2 regions of the Herbiconiux sp. 11R-BC genome follow, and region 2 is predicted to be linked to the other one. Evidence: predicted binding sites of a transcription regulator. Region 2 holds the regulator's gene; the other holds the start of a gene.
The links. Region 2 encodes HspR, which represses chaperone genes until heat shock. Its sites were predicted from a motif close to AAGTTGAGTCNNNNNGACTCAACTT; they were not measured.
Positions count from the first base shown of each region.

Region 1: a site for HspR is predicted at 7,474-7,498, ahead of VD659_RS18735 (Hsp20/alpha crystallin family protein). Genes of this name have one in related genera too.

Region 1 covers NZ_JBCEBO010000010.1:37,077-47,242, reverse strand. The annotation lists gene VD659_RS18780 (PHP domain-containing protein) at 1-972, opposite strand, end outside; gene VD659_RS18775 (Ig-like domain repeat protein) at 1,436-2,266, shown strand; gene VD659_RS18770 (AzlC family ABC transporter permease) at 2,324-3,103, shown strand; gene VD659_RS18765 (AzlD domain-containing protein) at 3,100-3,405, shown strand; gene def (peptide deformylase) at 3,491-4,057, opposite strand; gene VD659_RS18755 (DMT family transporter) at 4,100-5,014, shown strand; gene VD659_RS18750 (glycosyltransferase) at 5,092-6,417, shown strand; tRNA gene VD659_RS18745 (tRNA-Ile) at 6,489-6,565, shown strand; gene VD659_RS18740 (hypothetical protein) at 6,750-7,382, shown strand; gene VD659_RS18735 (Hsp20/alpha crystallin family protein) at 7,526-7,957, shown strand; gene VD659_RS18730 (MFS transporter) at 8,088-9,716, opposite strand; gene glsA (glutaminase A) at 9,713-10,166, opposite strand, start outside.
Region 2 covers NZ_JBCEBO010000002.1:579,702-589,867, forward strand. The annotation lists gene dnaK (molecular chaperone DnaK) at 1-1,540, shown strand, start outside; gene VD659_RS07745 (nucleotide exchange factor GrpE) at 1,544-2,140, shown strand; gene VD659_RS07750 (DnaJ C-terminal domain-containing protein) at 2,133-3,134, shown strand; gene VD659_RS07755 (heat shock protein transcriptional repressor HspR) at 3,174-3,599, shown strand; gene VD659_RS07760 (class I SAM-dependent methyltransferase) at 3,692-4,831, shown strand; gene mptB (polyprenol phosphomannose-dependent alpha 1,6 mannosyltransferase MptB) at 4,803-6,377, opposite strand; gene mptB (polyprenol phosphomannose-dependent alpha 1,6 mannosyltransferase MptB) at 6,404-7,924, opposite strand; gene VD659_RS07775 (ATP-dependent Clp protease ATP-binding subunit) at 8,110-10,166, shown strand, end outside.

The DNA.
Region 1 (10,166 bases), on a different contig from region 2:
GCCCTTGCCTTCGGAGAGCATCGCGTCCCACATGCCGCCGACCGTCGCGGTCATCCAGTCGAAGCCGCCGTAGGTCACGAAGGCCTCGCTCGGGAAGCCCGGCCAGGTCTGGGCGGTCGGGGAGTTCTCGTACTCTCCGCGCACACTGTTGCTGCCGCGCCAGCCCGGGATGGCGGCGCCCTGCGAGCCAGGAGCGCCCTCCATGCCGACCATGATGCCCGCCGCGGCGTCGCGCCAGTCGCGGATCTCTTCGGGGGAGTCGATGCCGAGGCGCGCGGGGTGATTCGCGAGCACGATCACGTCGTCGATCGTGCCATCGGCCTTGCGCGCCGCGAGCCACTGGAGCGCGGCCAGGGCGTGGGCGCGGTTGCGCGCGGTGTCGGGGTGACCCACGGAGCCCTCGGTGTAGCCGAGCAGCTTGCCGTCGAAGGCCAGCTCGAACGAGCGCAGGAGACGAGCCTCGCTGGGGCCTGGGGCCACGAGCACCGTGGCGTGCTCCGCGGCCGGGATGTACCACTCGAGCCCCTGGAACACGAGCATGCGCGGATTCTCGTTTCGAGCGGCCAGGATCTCGCGGTGCTCGTCGAGCGCACCGCCGGCGTTGGCGTGGCCCCAGTTGCTGTGCTCGGTGAAGGCGAGCCAGTCGAGTCCGTGGTCCTGGGCTGCCTTCGTGAGCTGGCTGAAGGAGTACTTCGCGTCGTGGCTGTAGACCGAGTGCACGTGATGGTCGCCCACCAGGTAGACGAGGGCAGGATCGTCGGTGGTGGAGCCCGCGGCCGCCGTTCCCGTGGATGCCGCGGCGAAGGCGGAACCGGCCCCGAACATCCCGGTGGCGCTGCCGGCGACCTGGAAGCCGACGCCGATGCCGAGCAGGCCCAGGCCCCGGAGAAGGCCACGGCGGGTCAGGTCTCGCGGTGAGAGCGATTCGTCGGCGACCGAGGGGTCGGCCCATTCGGGCGGCAGCTGATTCACAGGTGGCCTCTCTCACGGCCGGAAGGGGTGGGCCGTCGGATGATGCGGGACAGGATGACGCGTCGAACCTAGGTTCGGTTGGTTACCCGAATGTGGAGCGTGCGCGAACGGGCTGCGAACCCGTGGCGCCACGGGAGGTCTCACGGCCGCTTGCGCAGGAGCGCGTTGCAGGTGGTTCACGAAGTCGTCACCGGCCGTCTGATTCCGCGTCGGAAAGCGCCCATACGGTGACGCGTGCTGCCCTGCGGCAGTCCGCTCATCGCATCCCCTCGACGAAAGCCGCCTGTGAGAATCTCTTCGTTGCGTCGCCTCCTGATCCTCCCGGTCGTCGCACTGGCCGTGGCCGGGCCGGCGGTGCTGGCCCCGGCGGCGAACGCCGCGAGCGCGGGATCGCTGACCTTCCTCGACGGTCTCGGCCGGCTTTCCGAGCTTCTCGACGGCGGTGGCGTCGGCGGCCTGCCCGGTGGACTTCCACGACGCCACCCGCCTCGCTGTGGTGAACGGCGCTTCGACCATCGTGATCAGCAGCGTGCAGACGATCGCCGACGCGGCAGCGCCGGCCCGCGCGAGCCTCGACACACCATTGGCCGACTACTCGAGCGCCGGCGCCATCACTGTGCAGTTGCAGTGCCTGCGCTTCGAGAACGGCATCGGCGTCGCTTCGCCGAGCGCCTTCGAGTCGACCCTCTCACTGACGACCGGCACGAGCTACGCAGTGTCGCCCGCTCCGGTGATCACGAAGGTCACGGCCACCGCCGCGCTCACGGTGACACCGGCCGGCCCGGTGACCGAGGGCGACCCGGTCACTCTGACCGCGGCGGTGACCCCGGCCGCGGCCTCCGGTGAGGTCACCTTGACCGACGGGCCGATCATCCTGGCTCACGTTCCGGTGAGCAACGGAACCGCCGAGCTGGTGGTGAGCGATCTGCTGCGCGGGGACCATTCCTTCACCGCGAGCTACTTTCCCGCGGAGACGCTCTACTACGACCCCTCAGGGCCCAGCGCTCCGGTCGCCCTGACAGTGCTGGCGCCGATCGCCGTCACTCCGACGCCGACTCCCAGCGTGACGCCGACGCCGACGGCCGGAGCCACCGACTCCCCGACCGCCGAGCCCACCACGACGCCTTCGAGCACCGCGGTGGCCGCGGGACCCACCGGTGGGACGCCGGTCGAGCAGTTCCTCGCCAGCACGGGTTTCGCAGCAGGGGCGGTGGTGATCGGCGCACTGCTCGCCCTCGCCGCCGGAGTCGTGCTCGTGCAGGTTGTGCGGAGGCGCCGCGGCACGGCCGGTTAGCGCGATCGAACGGCGTCGTCCGTCGTCCGCCCGGCGGCGTTCTGCCATCATCGAGTGATGGCCGACGCAGCACCGGGTGACCCCGCCGACGAGCAGCCGGGGCGCGCAGTGCGCCCGATACGCCCGATACGCACCGGGCGGCGACCCCCGCGCACCCCGGCCGACACGGCCGCCCTGCGGGCCGGCCTCGCCGTCGGGCTCGCCACCACGGCCTACGGCATCTCCTTCGGCGCCCTGGCCACCCTCTCGGGCCTCGACATCTGGCAGACCTGCTTCCTCAGCCTCGTGATGTTCACCGGCGGCTCGCAGTTCGCCCTGATCGGCGTGCTCGCCTCGGGCGGCCTCTCGGCGGGCGGCGCGGCCATCACGAGCGCCGCGCTGCTCGGGACCCGAAACGTGTTCTACTCCATCCGCATGGCGCCGCTAATCGGACCCGGCTTCTGGCGGCGGGCCGCGGCGGCGCAGCTGACCATCGACGAGTCGGTGGCGGTCGCGACCGCGCAGCCCACGGCATCCGCTCAACGGCTGGGTTTCTGGGTGACCGGCGTCGTGATCTACCTCGGCTGGAACCTCACCACGCTGCTCGGCGCGCTCATCGGCGACCTGATCGGCGACGTCAGCGCCTACGGCCTGGATGCGGCCGCCGCAGCCGCCTTCCTCGGCCTGCTGTGGCCACGCCTCAAGGAACGCCAGACCCAGGCGGTGGCGGTGGGTGCGGCCTTCGTGGCGGCGCTGCTCACCCCGGTGCTCACGCCGGGGCTGCCCGTGCTCGTGGCCGCGCTCGTGGCGATCGTCGTGGGCGGCCTGAACCTCTTCGCGAAGAAGGCCGCATCGTGACGAGCTGGAACATCGTGATCGCCGCCTCGGTGATCTGCGTGGCCCTCAAGGCGGCCGGTTACCTGGTGCCCCCGCGCGCGTTCGAGCATCCGGTGGTGGCGCGCATCGCGAACCTGCTCACTGTGGCGCTTCTCTCGGCGCTCATCGCCGTGCAGACGCTCGGCGCGGGGCAGGGCGTGCAGCTCGACGCGCGGGTGCCCGCCGTGCTCGTGGCGGCCGGGCTCTACGCGCTCAAGGTGCCGTTCGTGGTGGTGGTGATCGCGGCGGCGGCGGTGGCGGCGCTGATCCGGCTGCTCACCTGAGGCGTGAGGCGCAACGGAGGAGATTCGGGGGTCACGTCTGCAATACGTCGACATGACCCCCGAATCTCCTCCGTTAGGGCGCCGTTCAGGCGTCGAGGTCGTCGACCCCGGGCAGCCAGGCGTTGCCCGGCACGCCCCAGCCCTTCTTGCGCTCGATCTTCGCGGCCGTGCGGGAGTAGGGCCGGTCGATGCGGTCGACGTAGAGCACCCCGTCGAGGTGGTCGAACTCGTGCTGGAAGATGCGCGCCAGCCAGCCGGACGCCTCGATCTCGTAGGGCTGCCCGTCGAGGTCGGTCGCGCGCAGGATCGCGGACTCGCCGCGGACGAGCGGGAAGCGCTCGCCCGGGAACGACAGGCATCCCTCGGACTCGGTGTCGGGGTCGGCCGGGTCGATCGAGGTCGGCGTGATGAACAGCGTGGGGTTGATGGCGACACCGCGGTGCGTCACCTCGTCGTCGTCGGTCCAGCCGAAGACGAACAGCCGCAGGCCCACGCCCACCTGCGGGGCGGCCAGGCCGACGCCGGGTGCGGCATCCATGGTCTCGAACATGTCGGCCACGAGCGAGCGCACCTCGTCGGTGATCTCGGCCACGGGCGCGGCGGGGGAGTGGAGAACGGGTTCTCCGGAGATGCGAATCGGGAGAACTGCCATTCGCTAAGCCTAACCGCGGCCGGGCGGGGGTAGGGTCGTCGGGTGCCTTCGGAACTGCTGCAACTCGGCGATCAGATCGCCCTCGATCCGAAGCAGTTCATCGGCATCCCGATCGCCCTCGTCGGCGCGGTGTTCCTGAGCTTCGGTGCGCAGTTCCAGCACCGGGGCGTCGCCAAGGTCGAGGCGAACACCCACGACGTGGAGAAGGGCCTGAGCGTGCGCCAGATGCTGGCGCTGCTCGGCCGGCCCTCCTGGGTCATCGGCACGCTGATGCTCGGGCTGGCGATCGTCTTCCAGCTCACGAGTCTCGGCTTCTCGCCCATCATCGTGGTGCAGCCGCTCGGAGCTGTCGCCCTCGTCATCACCGCGGTGCTCAACTCGCGGGTGAGCCACGTGAAGCTGAACCGCAGCTCGGTCGTGTCGGTCGTGCTCTGCGTCGGCGGCGTCGGAGCCTTCGTGCTGGTGGCGGCGTTCACCGCGGTCGACAAGCCGGTGACCACGCGCGACCTCGTCGTCATCCTGATCGTGCTGGCCGTCGTGCTCGCGCTCTTCGCGGTGGCGTTCGGTGTGCTCCGCAAGCGGTTCAAGGCCATCGCCTACATCGTCGGCGCCGGGGTGCTCTACGGCTTCGTGGCCACCCTCGCGAAGGTCGTCATCAGCCGTGTCTTCCAGGCCGAGATCGACTGGCTGGCCCTGCTCGCCCTGGCCGGGCTGCTCTCCGCCGCGGCGCTCGGCGGCTACTTCGTGCAGAACGCCTATGCCTCTGGCCCGCCCGACCTCGTGATCGCCGGACTCACCGTCATCGACCCCCTGGTCGCGGTGGCGATCGGCATCGTGGTGCTCGGCGAGGCCTCGCAGGCGCCGCCGTGGGCACTCGTGGCCTACCTCGCCTTCGGGGCTGTCGCGATCCTGGGCGTTTTCGGCCTGGCGCGTTACCACCCGCAGGCGCAGCGCTAAGGTAGGTTCTTCACAGGCGTCCCCGGCGAGAAGTGACGAACGCGGCGGATGCGCAGCGAACACAGAGAGAGCACGGTTTGACAGACCCCCGAGACGTGAACGGTCGAACGGATGCGACGGCTCAGGCCGACGCCGGAAGGCGACCTCTCCGGATCCTGATCGGCGCCGACACCTTCTCGCCCGATGTCAACGGCTCGGCGCGCTTCGCCGAGCACCTCGCCTCCGGACTCGCGTCCCGCGGTCATGACGTGCACGTGGTGGCACCCTCGGCGAAGCTGCCCGTCGGCACCCACGTCGAGGAGTTCGACGGCCAGAAGGTCACCGTGCACCGCCTCTACAGCTGGCGCTGGTACCCGCACGACTGGCTCACCTTCGCGCTGCCCTGGCGCATCAAGCAGAACAGCGCGCGCATCATCGACGAGGTGAAGCCCGACGTGGTGCACTTCCAGTCGCACATCATCGTGGGCCGCGGCGTGTCGACCGAGGCGCAGAAGCGCGGCATCCGCATCGTGGGCACCAACCACGTGATGCCCGAGAACATGCTCGCCTTCACCGGCATCCCGAAGTTCCTGCAGAACTGGGCGATCGGTCTCGCCTGGGCGGCGGCGCGGCGCTCGTTCATCCGGGCGGATGCGGTGACGGCCCCCACGCGCCGCGCTGCGGACTATTTCGAGAAGGCCACCGGCATCCACGACATCTATGCGATCTCGTGCGGCATCAACGCCGACCGCTACGTGCCCGACTTCAGCCCGAGAACCGAGAACCGCATCCTGTTCGTCGGCCGTGTGGCGGGCGAGAAGCACCTCGACGTGCTGCTGAAGGCGGTGCGGATGCTGCCCGCCGACCTCGACGTCAAGCTCGACATCGTGGGCGGCGGCGACCAGCTGCGCAACCTGCAGAACCAGGCGAACCAGCTCGGCATCGGCGACCGGGTGAACTTCACCGGCTACGTCACCGAGGAGGAGAAGACGCGGCTCTACACGCGCGCCTCGGTATTCGCGATGCCCTCCATCGCCGAGCTGCAGAGCATCGCCACCATGGAGGCCATGGCGAGCGGACTGCCGGTGGTGGCGGCCGACGCGATGGCGCTGCCGCACCTCGTGCACGACGGCGAGAACGGCTACCTCTTCACCCCGGGCAGCGCGGAGGACCTCGCGGCGAAGCTCGAGAAGGTGCTGCGCCTGCCTCAGGCCGAGTTCGACGCCATGAAGACGGAGTCGCTCTCGATCGTGGCGGCGCACGACATCACCCGCACGCTCAACACCTTCGAGCACCTCTACCGCGGCGAGCCCGTGACCGCGCCCGTCGTGGTGGTGCCCCCGGCCGAGCCGACCGAGGCGGAGTCCGAGGCGGCGGCGGAGGCGCGTGAGGATGCCACCGCCAAGGCCGACGAGGTCTCCTGACCGGCCGGGCGACGCCGAAGCGGTATCGTTGACCCGCGGTGGGCCCGGATTCCCGGGGCTGCCGCGCGATCGGGGCGGTAGCTCAGCTGGTTAGAGCATCGGACTCATAATCCGCCGGTCACGGGTTCAAGTCCCGTCCGCCCTACCATCTGTGTTTCACTCACTTCTTGGCCATGAGTCCGGCGCTGCCCCAGGCTTCCGCTGCGTTGCGCCTGGCTGGTAACCTGCCACGCAGGCGATAAGCCTTCGGGGAAGCGGCTGGAACCCGTGCCGTTCGCTCGACGATCGACGGCTCGACGACAACCGACTGTGATCCGTGCAAGGAGAACCTTGTGAGTGAGACCGCGCCCCGCAAGAAGAATGTCCTGCTGCCGGTGATCCTCGGCGCGATCGGAGTCCTGCTGCTCGCCGTGGTCGTGCTGCTGGCGTTGATTCTGTTCCGCCCGTCGACATCGTCCACGAGCGCGCCCGTGACCGCGTCGCCGACGAGCACGCGCACCTCCGCCTCGCCGACCGCGGTCACGACCGCGACGCCATCGCCGAGTGATCAGAACGATTCGGCATCCGGCTCGAGCTCGAGCTCAGGGTCCCACGATGCCGCGCCCAGCGACCCGACTCCGAGCTCGACCCCGGTGAAGAAGCCGTTGATGCAGGTGTTCAATACCCACGGAGTCCAGGTGGTCTGCGTTACGGGGACCGACGCCGTCCCCGCCCAACTGAATTTCGATCTCACCTTCGACTACTCGGCCCGAGACACCACGGCCGTCTATATCGGAATCGACACCACTGACCCCGTGGCCAACCCGTTCGAAGGTCCTCTGCCCGCGACCGGATCGGTCGTGGTGCCGTTCAGCTGCTATGGCCCGCACACCTACAGCTACGCGGCGATCGGCGCCGACGGCTCCCGCGACGAAGGCTCGGTCACATTCGTCAATCACGGTGACCCCGACCCCTACTCGAAGTAGCCAGCTGCCGGCGAACGGCGTGCGCAGCTTCTCAGGAGATTTCAAGCCGAGAGTACTTAGCACTCGGTCGGCAGGAGTGCTAAATTATCGGTAGTTGAGCGATGTGCGCTCAACTCCTCACTTCGGAAGGAGATTGATTCATTATGGCGATGTCTTTTGATCCTTTCAGCGAGCTGGACCGTCTCGCGTCCGGCCTGCTTCAGGCCCGCACGGGTCCGCGCGTGATGCCGGTGGATCTGTACCGCGATCAGGACCGCTACGTGCTGAACGCCGACCTGCCCGGAGTCGATCCGGGCTCGGTCGATATCGATGTCGACGGTCAGCTGCTCACCATCCGTGCGCAGCGGACGGTGGCCTCGGCGGAGGGTGCGAAGTGGCTGGCGCAGGAGCGCCCCGCGGGCAGCTACCTCCGCCAGTTCAGCATCGGCGAAGGTGTCGACACGGCGGGTATCTCGGCGTCCTACGACAACGGGGTGCTCAGTGTGATCATCCCGGTCAGCGAGAAGGCCAAGCCCCGCAAGATCCAGGTGCAGTCCCAGACGGCGACTGAGGGGCAGACGGCTCTGACCAGCTGACCCGGGTGCGGTCGTCGTCTCTGGTGGAGGTGATGATGGTGTCAGTGGCCTCTCCTCATCCACGAGGATGATCAGCGTGGGGCCCACCTGTGGGGCCCCACGCCTCTTCGCCACGAAGAGCCCTCCTGACTTATGAAGGTGTACCTGTGGCGACGCTCTCGGGAATCTCACCTGCGCGGTATTTGGGTAGCCGGCTGGCCGGGATGATGGCCAAGGCGCTGATGCCGGCCAGAGCGATCAGTCCGATCCGCAGTGCGCGGAGGCGCGCGTCTTCATTCAGGGCGATGGCGGCGTCGACTTGTGCCGGCGTGGCGTCCGTCTCGCTCAAGACGTCTCGGAGGCGGTCGTTGCTCACGAAATTCGTGTTGTCGAGGTCGACCTGGGACACGAGCGAGGGCGGGAGGTCGACGTTCGTGGCCAGGGCGGAGGCGACGTTCGCACTCAGGATCCCGACGAGGAGCGCACCGGCGATGGCGGTGCCGACAGCAGAAGCGAGGTTCTGGGTGGTTCCACGCACCGAACCGACATCGCCGGCAAGCTCCTTGGGCGAGGCCGTCACGAGCACGTTGAAGACCAGGGTCACGAGGGCGCCCTGGCCTACACCGAAGACGAACAGACCGAGGATGATCGGCACGGTCTCCCAGTTGTTGGTCACGACGAACGAAAGCCAGACCAGGGCGACGGTCGTCAGCACGAAGGAGAACATTCCGATGGTGCGGGGTGAGAATCGCCCGTAGAAGCGCACGACCAGTGTTGCGGTGACGAAGACGGTGAGGTTGAACGGCAGCATCGCCAGGGAGGTATCGAACGGGGTCCGGCCCTGCACGATTTGAATGTAGAGCGGCACAGTGAAGTTCAGGGCGGCCTCCATCAGGACCACGATGAACATCGCGTAGACCGCGGCTCGCTCCTTCGACGACCCGAAGACGCTCAGGCTCACGAGCGGCACCTTGCCCGCTTTGGTGCGGCGTCTCGTCCAGGCGAAGAAGAGCTGCACGAAGACGATACCCAGGACGATGAGCAGCGGTGCGGGCGAGAGCCCCGCAACATCGAACGGGGCGCCTGGCCCGGCTTGGAGCAGGCCCCAGCTGTTGAGATTGTTGACACCGAGCGTCAGCATGACGATTCCTGCGCCGATGATCACGGCCGCGACCACATCGATCTTGACGGCCGGATTTCCCTTCTCCGAGACCAGCCGGAAGCTCAGGATGAAGACCGCCACGGCGAGCACGAGCACGATGATGAACACCTGCCGCCATCCCACGAGGGTGGCAAGCGTTCCGCCGATGAGGAAGGCGCTGACTCCGGCCAGGGCTCGCGCTGATCCGAGGGAGCCGATCGCGGTCGCCTGCTGGGCGCCGCGGTAGTTCTCGGCGATCAGCGCCACGAGAGACGGGACGATGATGGCTGCGGACGCGCCGGCCAGGGCCTGCGCGACGATCACCCATCCGACCGAGGGGGCGAAGATCATCGTGAGGGCTGAGACGGCGAAGAGCGCCACCACCACCCGGAACACCGTGACCCAGCCGACCCGCTGCCCGATCTTCGCGCCGACCATGACGAGGGCGGCGACGACCAGACCATACGTCACGATGGCGGTGCTGACATCCGTGGGAGGGACACCGAAGTCGTGGACCATGCCACCGAGCGACACAGGAAGGGCGGAGACGTTGAACGACATGAGGATCTGGGCGAGGAAGAGCCCCACCATGGGCACCCACGATGCACGAGTGGCGGGCGCGACTTCGGGAACGGTCATGATGTGAGCCCCTCGGCGTCGGTGATCATGGGTGCGGTCGGCTGGTCGATGGCGGGAGTGCGAGCCTGGGGTGCGGAAGCGAAGATGTTCAATCCGAGAGCGCGGGACAGATAGGCGGTGGCGATCTGACCCCGCACGCTGTTCCCCGCGGAGTCGAGGCGTGGTGCATACGTCCCGACGCCGACCTTCCCGGGTGCGATCGTGACGAGGCCGCCCGCCACACCCGACTTGCCGGGTAGGCCGATCTCGAAGAGCCACTCTCCCGATCTCTCGTAGAGCCCGTTCGCGGCCAACACCGCAAGAGTGTCCCGGCACACGTCTTGGGAGACCACCCGTTCACCGCTCACCGGGTTGACGCCTCCGTCGGCGAGCGTCGCTGCCATCACGGCGAGGTCGGCGGCATCGACCGAGAGCGCGCATTGCCGAGTGTAGACATCGACGACATCGGCC
Region 2 (10,166 bases):
CGTGACGGATGCCGTCATCACCGTTCCCGCCTACTTCAACGACTCCGAGCGCCAGGCCACGAAGGAGGCCGGCGAGATCGCGGGCCTCAACGTGCTCCGCATCATCAACGAGCCGACCGCGGCCGCGCTCGCCTACGGCCTCGACAAGGGCAAGGAAGACGAGCTCATCCTGGTCTTCGACCTCGGTGGCGGAACCTTCGACGTCTCCCTCCTCGAGGTGGGCAAAGACGACGACTTCTCCACCATCCAGGTGCGTTCCACCGCCGGTGACAACCGCCTCGGCGGCGACGACTGGGACCAGCGGGTCGTCGACTACCTGATCAAGAACTTCAAGGACACCACCGGCGTCGACGTCTCCAACGACAAGATCGCCAAGCAGCGTCTGAAGGAGGCCGCCGAGCAGGCCAAGAAGGAACTCTCCTCCGGCATGTCGGCCAGCATCACGCTGCCCTACCTCTCGCTCACCGAGAACGGCCCGGCCAACCTCGACGTCACGCTCACGCGCGCCAAGTTCGAGGAGCTCACCGCCGACCTGCTGGCCCGCACCGAGAAGCCCTTCAAAGACGTGATCGCCGAGGCCGGCGTCTCGGTCAACGACATCGCCCACGTGGTGCTCGTCGGTGGCTCGACCCGTATGCCCGCCGTGGTGGAGCTCGTCAAGAAGCTCACCGGCGGCAAGGAGCCCAACAAGGGCGTCAACCCGGATGAGGTCGTCGCCGTCGGCGCCGCCCTGCAGGCCGGCGTGCTGAAGGGCGAGCGCAAAGACGTCCTCCTCATCGACGTCACCCCCCTGTCTCTGGGTATCGAGACCAAGGGCGGCATCATGACCAAGCTCATCGAGCGCAACACGGCCATCCCCACGAAGCGCAGCGAGACCTTCACCACCGCCGACGACAACCAGCCGTCGGTCGCCATCCAGGTCTTCCAGGGCGAGCGCGAGTTCACCCGCGACAACAAGAACCTGGGCACCTTCGAGCTCACCGGCATCGCGCCGGCGCCCCGCGGCATCCCGCAGGTCGAGGTCACCTTCGACATCGACGCCAACGGCATCGTGCACGTGTCCGCGAAGGACAAGGGCACCGGCAAGGAGCAGTCGATGACCATCACCGGCGGTTCGTCGCTGGCGAAGGAGGACATCGAGCGCATGGTGCGCGAGGCCGAGGAGCACGCCGCCGACGACAAGAAGCGCCGTGAGGCCGCCGAGGTGCGCAACCAGGCCGAGACGCTCGCGTACTCGACCGACAAGCTCATCAAGGAGAACGCCGACAAGCTGCCCGACGACGTCAAGTCCGAGGTGCAGGCCGATGTCGACGCCCTCAAGTCCGCGCTCGCGGGCGAAGACGACGACGCCGTGAAGACCGCGTTCGACAAGCTCAACGAGAGCCAGCAGAAGCTCGGCCAGGCCATCTATGCTTCTGCTCAGGCAGAGGCCTCGGCCCCCGCCGGCGAGCAGGAGCCCACCGAGTCGACCACCGCGTCGGATGACGACGTCGTCGACGCCGAGGTCGTCGAAGACGAAGACGAGCCGAAGGACAAGTAATCCATGACTGACGACAAGTACAACGGTCGTCAGCCTGACGACGAGTCGGGGGCCTCTGAGGAAGAGACCCCCGACTCGGGGTTCGTGGCTGACGAACCGATCGAGGCCGAGGGCCCGGATGTCGAGACGTCGCTCAGCGACGCCGACCTGTCGTTCCTCTCGGGTCAGAGTTCCTCCGAGGAGCTGGCGGCCGAGCGGCTCGCCGACCTGCAGCGGGTGACCGCGGAGTATGCGAACTACCGCAAGCGCACCGAGGCCAACCGCGAGGTGGAGAAGGAGCGCGCCGTCGGCGACGTCGTGAAGATCCTGCTGCCCGTGCTCGACGACCTCGACCGCGCGGCCAAGCACGGCGACCTCGAGGAGGGCGGTCCGTTCACCGCGATCGCGGCGAAGCTGCGTTCGGGCGTCGAGCGTGTGGGCCTCAAGCCCTTCGCCGCGGCCGGCGAGGAGTTCGACCCTCAGCTCCACGAGGCGATCTTCCAGCAGCCGAGCGACGACGTGACGACCCCCACGATCGCCGACGTCGTCGAATCCGGGTACTACCTCGGGTCCACGCTGCTACGCGCCGCCAAGGTCGTAGTGGCGGTGCCCAATGGCTAGCCAGGACTGGTTCGACAAAGACTTCTACAAGGTGCTCGGAGTGTCGAAGGACATCTCCGAGGCCGAGCTGAAGAAGGCGTACCGTAAGCTCGCCCGCCAGTACCACCCCGACTCCAACCAGGGCGACGTCAAGGCCGAGTCCCGGTTCAAGGAGATCTCCGAGGCCTATTCGGTGCTCTCCGACCCCGAGCAGCGCAAGGAGTACGACCAGATCCGCGCCATGGGCTCCGGCGCTCGCTTCACAGCGGGCGGCGGGGGCCAGGGGGGCGGCTTCGAAGACGTCTTCGGCGGCATGTTCGGGCAGGGCGGCGGGGGAGCCCGCGGCCAGAGTTACAGCTACCAGCAGGCGCCCGGCGGCTTCGACGACATCCTCGGCGGCATGTTCGGCGGGGGCGGCTTCGGTTCGCAGCGCGCCGGCTTCGGCAACGGGGCCTACGGCCCCACCCGGGGCCGGGATGTCACGGCCCGCACCACGATCGACTTCATCACTGCGGTCAAGGGCGACACCATCAAGCTCCAGACGGCGGACGGCAAGCCGATCACGGTGAAGATCCCGGCCGGCGTGGCCGACCAGCAGAAGATCAAGCTGCGCGGCAAGGGCGAACCCTCGCCCGACGGCGGCGAGGCCGGTGACATCGTGCTCACGGTGTCGGTGCGCAAGCATCCGGTGTTCGAGCGCGACGGCCTGAGCCTGCGCGTCAACGTTCCGGTCACCTTCGTGGAGGCCACCCTGGGTGCCACCATCGAGGTGCCCACCCTGGGCGGTCCGCCGGTGAAGCTCAAGGTGGCGGCCGGCACGCCCTCCGGGCGCGTGCTGCGCGTCAAGGGGCGTGGCGTCGAGTCGCCCAAGGGCAAGGGCGACCTGCTCGCCGTGGTGCAGGTGGCGGTTCCGTCGCACCTCACCGCCGAGCAGCGCGAGGCGCTCGAGCAGTTCCACCAGGTGGAGCCGCAGGAGAACCCGCGCGCCGAACTGCTGGCCAAGGCCCGCGAATAGGCCCGTGCCGGGCCGGACCAGTCGAGAGGATGTCTGCGCATGAGTGACGTGAACGAGAACTCGCCGCTGTTCGCCATCGCGGTGGCGGCCGAGCTCGCCGGCATGCACGCGCAGACCCTCCGGCAGTACGACCGGCTCGGTCTCGTGGTGCCCACCCGCACCGCCGGCAAGTCGCGCCGCTACTCGATGCGCGACGTCGTGCAGCTGCGCGAGATCGCCCGCCTCTCCTCGGAGGGCGTCTCGCTCGAGGGCATCGCGCGCATCCTGCAGCTCGAGAACCAGGTGTCGGCCCTCTCGGCCCGGGTGCGCGAGCTCGAAGGCGCTCTCGCCGACGAGCTGCTCAACCGCCCCGGCCGCCGCGTGTTCGCCGCCGGAGTCGAGGGCGAGGTCATCTCGCTCAAGCACGGCACCCGCACGCAGCGCCGTACCGAGCTCGTGGTGTGGCAGCCCCGCTTCGACGACTGAGCGGCCTGCGGCGCTCCCGCGCGGTCGGCCGGATGGCGGCCCCGGGGGCACTCGCTCCACGGGCGGCCCCGCACACCGCGTACGGTTGAGGCGTGAGTGAGTTCTCCTTCGACGCCCTGCGCCGCTTTCCCGACGTCGAGGCCGAGAACCTCTTCGCGGTCGACGCGAGCGACCGGCTGATCCTCGACGAGGCGGATGCGGCGCTCGAGCAGACGGCCGGCGACCCCGGCCGGGTCGTGGTGATCGGCGACAACTACGGCGCCCTCACCCTCGCCTCGGCCGCGGTGCTGGGGCTGCACGGCATCCGTGTGCATCAGGATGCGCTCTCGAGCGAGCTCGCTCTCGCCGCCAACGCCAAGCGCGTCTCCGACATCGACCTGACGGGCCGTTACCGCATCCTGCCGCTCGGCCGCGAACTGCTCGAGGGAGCTACCGTCGTGCTCCTGCAGCTTCCCCGCAGCCTCGCCGCGCTCGACGACATCGCGCGCACCGTCGCCGCCTACGCCGACCCCGCCGTGGTGGTCTATGCCGGCGGCCGGGTGAAGCACATGACCCCCGCCATGAACGAGGTGCTCTCGGCCTCGTTCACCGAGGTCACCGCCACGCTCGCCCGCCAGAAGTCGCGCGTGCTCGTGGCCCGCGGAGCCCGGCCCGAGGTGGGGGCGCCGCTGCACCACCGCGAGTTCCACGTCGACCTCCGCCTGTGGGTGTGCGCCTCCGGAGGGGCCTTCGCCGGTACCAAGATCGACATCGGCACCCGGCTGCTGCTCGACCACCTGCCCGAGATGCGACCGGATGCGCGCAACGCCGTCGACCTCGGCTGCGGAACCGGCGTGCTCGCCGCCGCTCTCGCAGAAGCGCGCCCCGCCCTCTCCGTGATCGCCACCGACCAGTCGGCCGCCGCTGTCGCCTCAGCGCAGGAGACGATGGCGGCGAACGGTCTCGCCGACCGCGTCGAGGTGGTGCGGGCGGATGCGCTGAGCGGCTTCGACGACGCCAGCACCGAGCTCATCGTGCTGAATCCGCCGTTCCACATCGGCTCCACGGTGCACGCGGGCATCGCCCTCAAGCTCTTCGAGGCCGCGGGCCGCGTGCTCGCGCCCGGAGGCGAGCTCTGGACGGTGTTCAACTCGCACCTGTCCTACCGGGCAGCGCTGCATCGCGCGGTGGGGGAGACCCGTCAGATCGACCGCAACGCGAAGTTCACGGTGATGGTGTCGACGAAGCGCTGACACCACCCCAGGCGACGCCGCTGCGGCGCGGGCGCCTCGGGGGTAGGGGAGGCCCGGCGAGCATCGGCATCGGCAGGCCGCGCGCGGTGAAGCGCCGCCAGAGCGTGAACTCGAACACCGCGACGAGCACCACCGCACCCACGATGGCCGTGCCGCGCGAGGGGATCAGGATGAGCGGGTCGAGCACGAGGCGCGGCACCAGGTCGAGCCCCTCTCCCGTGCCGATCACCATCAGGAACACCGTGCCGTAGATCAGCACGCGCAGCTGCCACGCCCGACGCAGGCCGGCCACCGCGAACAGGCAGAGCAGCCACAGTCCGTACCAGGGGTGCAGCAGCGGCGAGAACAGCGCGACGGCTGCGAAGCCGCCGGCGAGCAGCCAGAGCGGGTCGGAGCGGCGCTTCACCGTGTAGAGGACGACCGCCAACAGGCATCCGGCCACCAGGAAGACCAGGACCACGCCGGAGCGCCAGGCCTCGCCGTCACCGCCGAGGGCGTTCACCAGGTCGCGTAGCCAGAGCGAGGTGAAGCGCGGAACCGAGTACCAGGAACCGATGCCGAGCGGTGTGCCGAGGCCGGCCACCCAGCCGAGGCCCACACCGAGACCCGCGCCGAGGGCGAGCATCCCGCCCGCCGCGATGCCCGCCACGGCCGCCCAGCGGGCGATCACGCGCCCCCATCCGGCGTCGGCCCCGGCCCAGATCAGGCCGATCACGGGAAGCGCGACCAGAGCGATCGGCTTCACCCCGATGGCGGCCGTCACGAGCACCGTGGCGAGCACCGGACGGCCCTTCAGGCCCTGGTAGGCGCCGGCCACCACGAGGCCGAGCATGAGCGAGTCGTTGTGACCTGCCACCACGAAGTTCATCAGCACGAGCGGGCTCACGCCCACGGCCCAGAGCACCGCGGCCTGGTCGAAGCCGCGCAGCTGGGCGATGCGCCACGCGGAGTAGATCAGGAGGGCGAGGCCGGCGACCGAGAGCAGCCGCGTGAGCACGAGCGTGAACTCGAGCGGGGCGGATGCCGTCAACCCCACGATCGCGCGCTGGAGCATCACGAAGAGCGGTCCGTAGGGGGTCACGGTGGTCGACCACTTCACATCGACGCCCGCCTCCGCCCAGCCGGGGACATCCGCCATCACGTTCGCGTAAGGATCGAGGCCCGCGTCCATCAGGCGGCCTTGGCCGATGTAGGCGTAGATGTCCCGGCTGAAGAGAGGGACGGCGACGAGGAGCGGCAGCGACCAGGCCACGAGAGAGGCGACGACCTGGCGCAGATCACCTGTGCCGGGGGAGGCGGAGCCTTGGTCGGCGGCCCGCCGCGAGAGCCGACGGGGTAGACCGAGCGAGAGCCCGAGCGACAGCCAGCAGAACAGCAGCACCAGCACGCCGCCCACCACGAGCAGGGCGCAGGCCGCCACGGCGCCGCGCGTGTCGCGCAGCGCGATGATCTCGGGGCGCGCGGCCAGGCGCATCGCCGAGGGCAGCCAGCCCGCCCCGAGCGAACCGGCTGTGATCGCCAGCGAACCGAGGAACCCGAGCGCCAACCGGAGGCGCGGCGGAAGCGAGAGCACTACCGCAGAGCGCGGGTGCGGAGCGCCGGCGCTGCCAGCACGCGGGCCGGGAAGCGGTTCTTAAGGGTGAGCTCGGTGCCGATCAGGATGGCCGCGAAGCCGATGAGGGCGGTGCCGATGACGGCCACCGGGATCATCGTGTCGTGGTCGAACCGCGGGATGAGGTCGAACGGCTCGGCGAGGCCGATGAGCATGAAGAACGCCGTCGAGTAGACCACGACGCGGATGCGCCAGAGCCGGTCGACGCCCGCGAGCGCGAAGAAGGTGAGCAGCCAGATGCCGTACCAGGGGTGCAGCACGGGCGAGGAGAGCATGATCACGGCGAAGCATCCGGCGAGCAGCCACAGCGGGTCGACGCGGCGCTTGGCGATCACGAGGTAGGCGGCGGCGGTGCAGCCGAGGCCGAGCATCCCGAGCTTGAACACCTCTTGCGTGATGTCACCGGACAGTCCCACGCCGTTCGCGAGGCCGCCGACGCTGATGCCGAGGATGTTCGCGGGGGCGTACCAGGAGGAGATGGTGACGGGGGTCGCCAGCGCGGAGACCCAGCCGATGCCGATGCCGAGGCCCCAGCCGAGCACGGCGATGCCGCCGAGCGCGATGCTCGCCACGGCCAGCCAGCGCTTGATGATGGCGCCCCAGCCGGCGTTCTGCCCAGCCCAGATGAGGCCGATGATGGGCAGGGCGATGAGGGCGATCGGTTTCACGCCGATGGCGACGGCCACGAAGATCGTGCCCAGGATGGGCCGGTCTTTCAGGGCGTAGTAGACGCCGCCCACGATGAAGCCGAGCATCAGGCCGTCGTTGTGGCCGGCCACCACGAAGTTCATCAGCACGAGCGGGCTGGCGGCCACGATCCACAGCACGCCGGCCTCGTTGAGGCCGCGCAGGCGGGCGATGCGCCAGGCGTAGTAGGCCAGCATCGCGAGGCCGCCCGCCGCGAGCAGCCGGAAGATGAAGATCGGCACCTCGGTGGGCAGCGCATCCGTCGCCATCACTGTCAGCTTGCTGAGCCACACGAACACGGGGCCGTAGGGGGTCTGCGTGTCGGCCCAGAGGGGGTCGACGCCGAGGGCGAACCAGCCCGGCAGGTCGGCCATGCCGGTGGTGTAGGGGTTCATGCCGGCGGCCATCAGGCGGCCCTGGCCGACGTAGGCGAACATGTCGCGGCTGAACATCGGCACGGTGACGAGCAGCGGGATGCCCCAGGCGATCGCCGAGGTCACCACCTGGCGGAGCGGGGAGGCCTGCTTGGAGGCGGTCGCGGCATCCGTCGCCGACTCCGTCTTGGGGGTGGTTGCGTCTGCTGCGCCCTGCCGGGTGCGCAACAGCGAGACGCCGAGCGCGAGCCAGGCCGCGAGCAGGAGCAGCGCGCCGCCGACCACGAGGATGCCGCAGATGGCGACCGCGCCGCGGGTGTTGCGGAGCAGATCGATCAGGAGCCAGCTCTGGATGCTGGAGGCGGGACTCAGCCAGCCGACGCCGAGCGAGCCGACAGCGATGCTGACGGAACCGACCACCCCGAGGATCAGTCGTACGCGCGGCGAGAGGACATACACGCCTATTTCTTACCACGTTCAGCTGAATATCAGCCAGCGATGGGTCACGGACGGGCGCGGAGCGTCTTTGCCGCTAGCGCGAGAACATCCATTCTGCTAAACTTGAGTCAGGTCCACTCAAGTTTATAGGGAGAATGCGAGCCAGCATGGCAACCAACCAGGGAACCCCGAGCGGCGACGAGCAGAAGAGCGCTCTCGAGCAGTACGGCGTCAACCTGACCGAGATCGCGGCGAGCGGCAAGCTCGACCCGGTGATCGGGCGTGATGCCGAGATCCGCCGCGTCAGCCAGGTGCTCACGCGCCGCACCAAGAACAACCCCGTGCTCATCGGCGAGCCCGGTGTCGGAAAGACGGCCGTGGTCGAGGGCCTCGCCCAGCGCATCGTCGCGGGCGACGTGGCCGATTCGCTGAAGGGCAAGCAACTCGTGTCGCTCGACCTGGCGGCGCTCGTGGCCGGCGCCAAGTACCGGGGCGAGTTCGAGGAGCGGCTGAAGGCCGTGCTCAAAGAGATCAACGACGCCGACGGCCAGATCATCACCTTCATCGACGAGCTGCACACCCTGATGGGCGCCGGCGGCGGCGAGGGCTCGGTGGCGGCGTCGAACATGCTCAAGCCGATGCTGGCCCGCGGCGAGCTGCGCCTGATCGGCGCCACCACGCTCGACGAGTACCGCGAGTTCATCGAGAAGGACGCCGCCATGGAGCGGCGCTTCCAGCAGGTGTTCGTGGGGGAGCCCTCGGTCGAAGACACCGTGGCCATCCTGCGCGGCCTGAAGGAGCGTTACGAGGCGCACCATAAGGTGTCCATCGCCGATGCGGCGCTCGTGGCCGCCGCCTCGCTGTCGAACCGCTACATCCCCGGCCGTCAGCTGCCCGACAAGGCCATCGACCTGATCGATGAGGCCGCGTCGCGCCTGCGCATGGAGATCGACTCCGCTCCGGTGGAGATCGACGAGCTGCGCCGCAGTGTCGACCGGCTGCGGCTCGAGGAGCTCGCGCTCAAGAAGGAGAAGGACGACGCCTCGAAGGAGCGCCTGGCGGCCCTGCGCGAGACCCTGCGCATCCGTTCCCAGGAGCTCGCCGGCCTGCAGGAGCGGTGGGACCGCGAACGCGCGGCGCTGAACCGCGTGGGCGAGCTGAAGGAGAAGCTCGACAACGCCCGCATGCGGGCCGAGCGCGCCCAGCGCGAGGGCAAGCTCGAGCAGGCCTCGCGGCTGCTCTACGGCGAGATCCCGGTGCTGGAGCGCCAGCTCTCCGAGGCCGAGGCGGCGGAGATCGACTCCGAGGGTGCCGAGCGCATGGTGAACGACCAGGTCGACGCCAACGACATCGCGGCGGTCATCGCGCAGTGGACCGGCATCCCGGTCGACCGTCTCACCCAGGGTGAGACCGAGAAGCTGCTGCACCTCGAGGCGGAGCTCGGCAAGCGCCTGATCGGCCAGAAGGCCGCCGTTCGGGCCGTCTCCGACGCGGTGCGCCGCTCGCGGGCGGGCATCTCGGAGGCCGACCGCCCGACGGGTTCGTTCCTGTTCCTGGGGCCCACCGGCGTGGGCAAGACCGAGCTCGCGAAGGCGCTCGCCGAGTTCCTGTTCGACGACGAGCGCGCCCTCGTGCGCATCGACATGTCGGAGTACGGCGAGAAGCACTCGGTGGCCCGGCTGCTCGGAGCCCCTCCCGGCTACATCGGCTACGAGCAGGGCGGGCAGCTCACCGAGGCGGTGCGCCGGCGGCCTTACTCCGTCGTGCTGCTCGACGAGGTGGAGAAGGCGCATCCCGAGGTCTTCGACGTGCTGCTGCAGGTGCTCGACGACGGCCGGCTCACCGACGGGCAGGGCCGCACGGTCGACTTCCGCAACACCCTGCTCGTGCTCACCTCGAACCTCGGTTCGCAGTTCCTGGTCGACCCGACGCTGTCGCCCGACGACCGCACCGCGCTCGTGCAGGAGGCCGTGCGCCAGGCGTTCAAGCCCGAGTTCGTGAACCGGCTCGACGACATCGTGGTGTTCGACGCCCTCTCGGAGGGCGACCTGGCGCAGATCGTGTCGCTCTACGTCGACCGTCTCGAGCGCCGGCTCGCCGGGCGGCGGCTGTCGCTCGCGGTGACTCCGGATGCGCGCAGCTGGCTCGCTGCGCACGGCTACGACCCCCTCTACGGGGCCCGGCCGTTGCGCCGCCTCATGCAGCACGAGATCGACGACAAGCT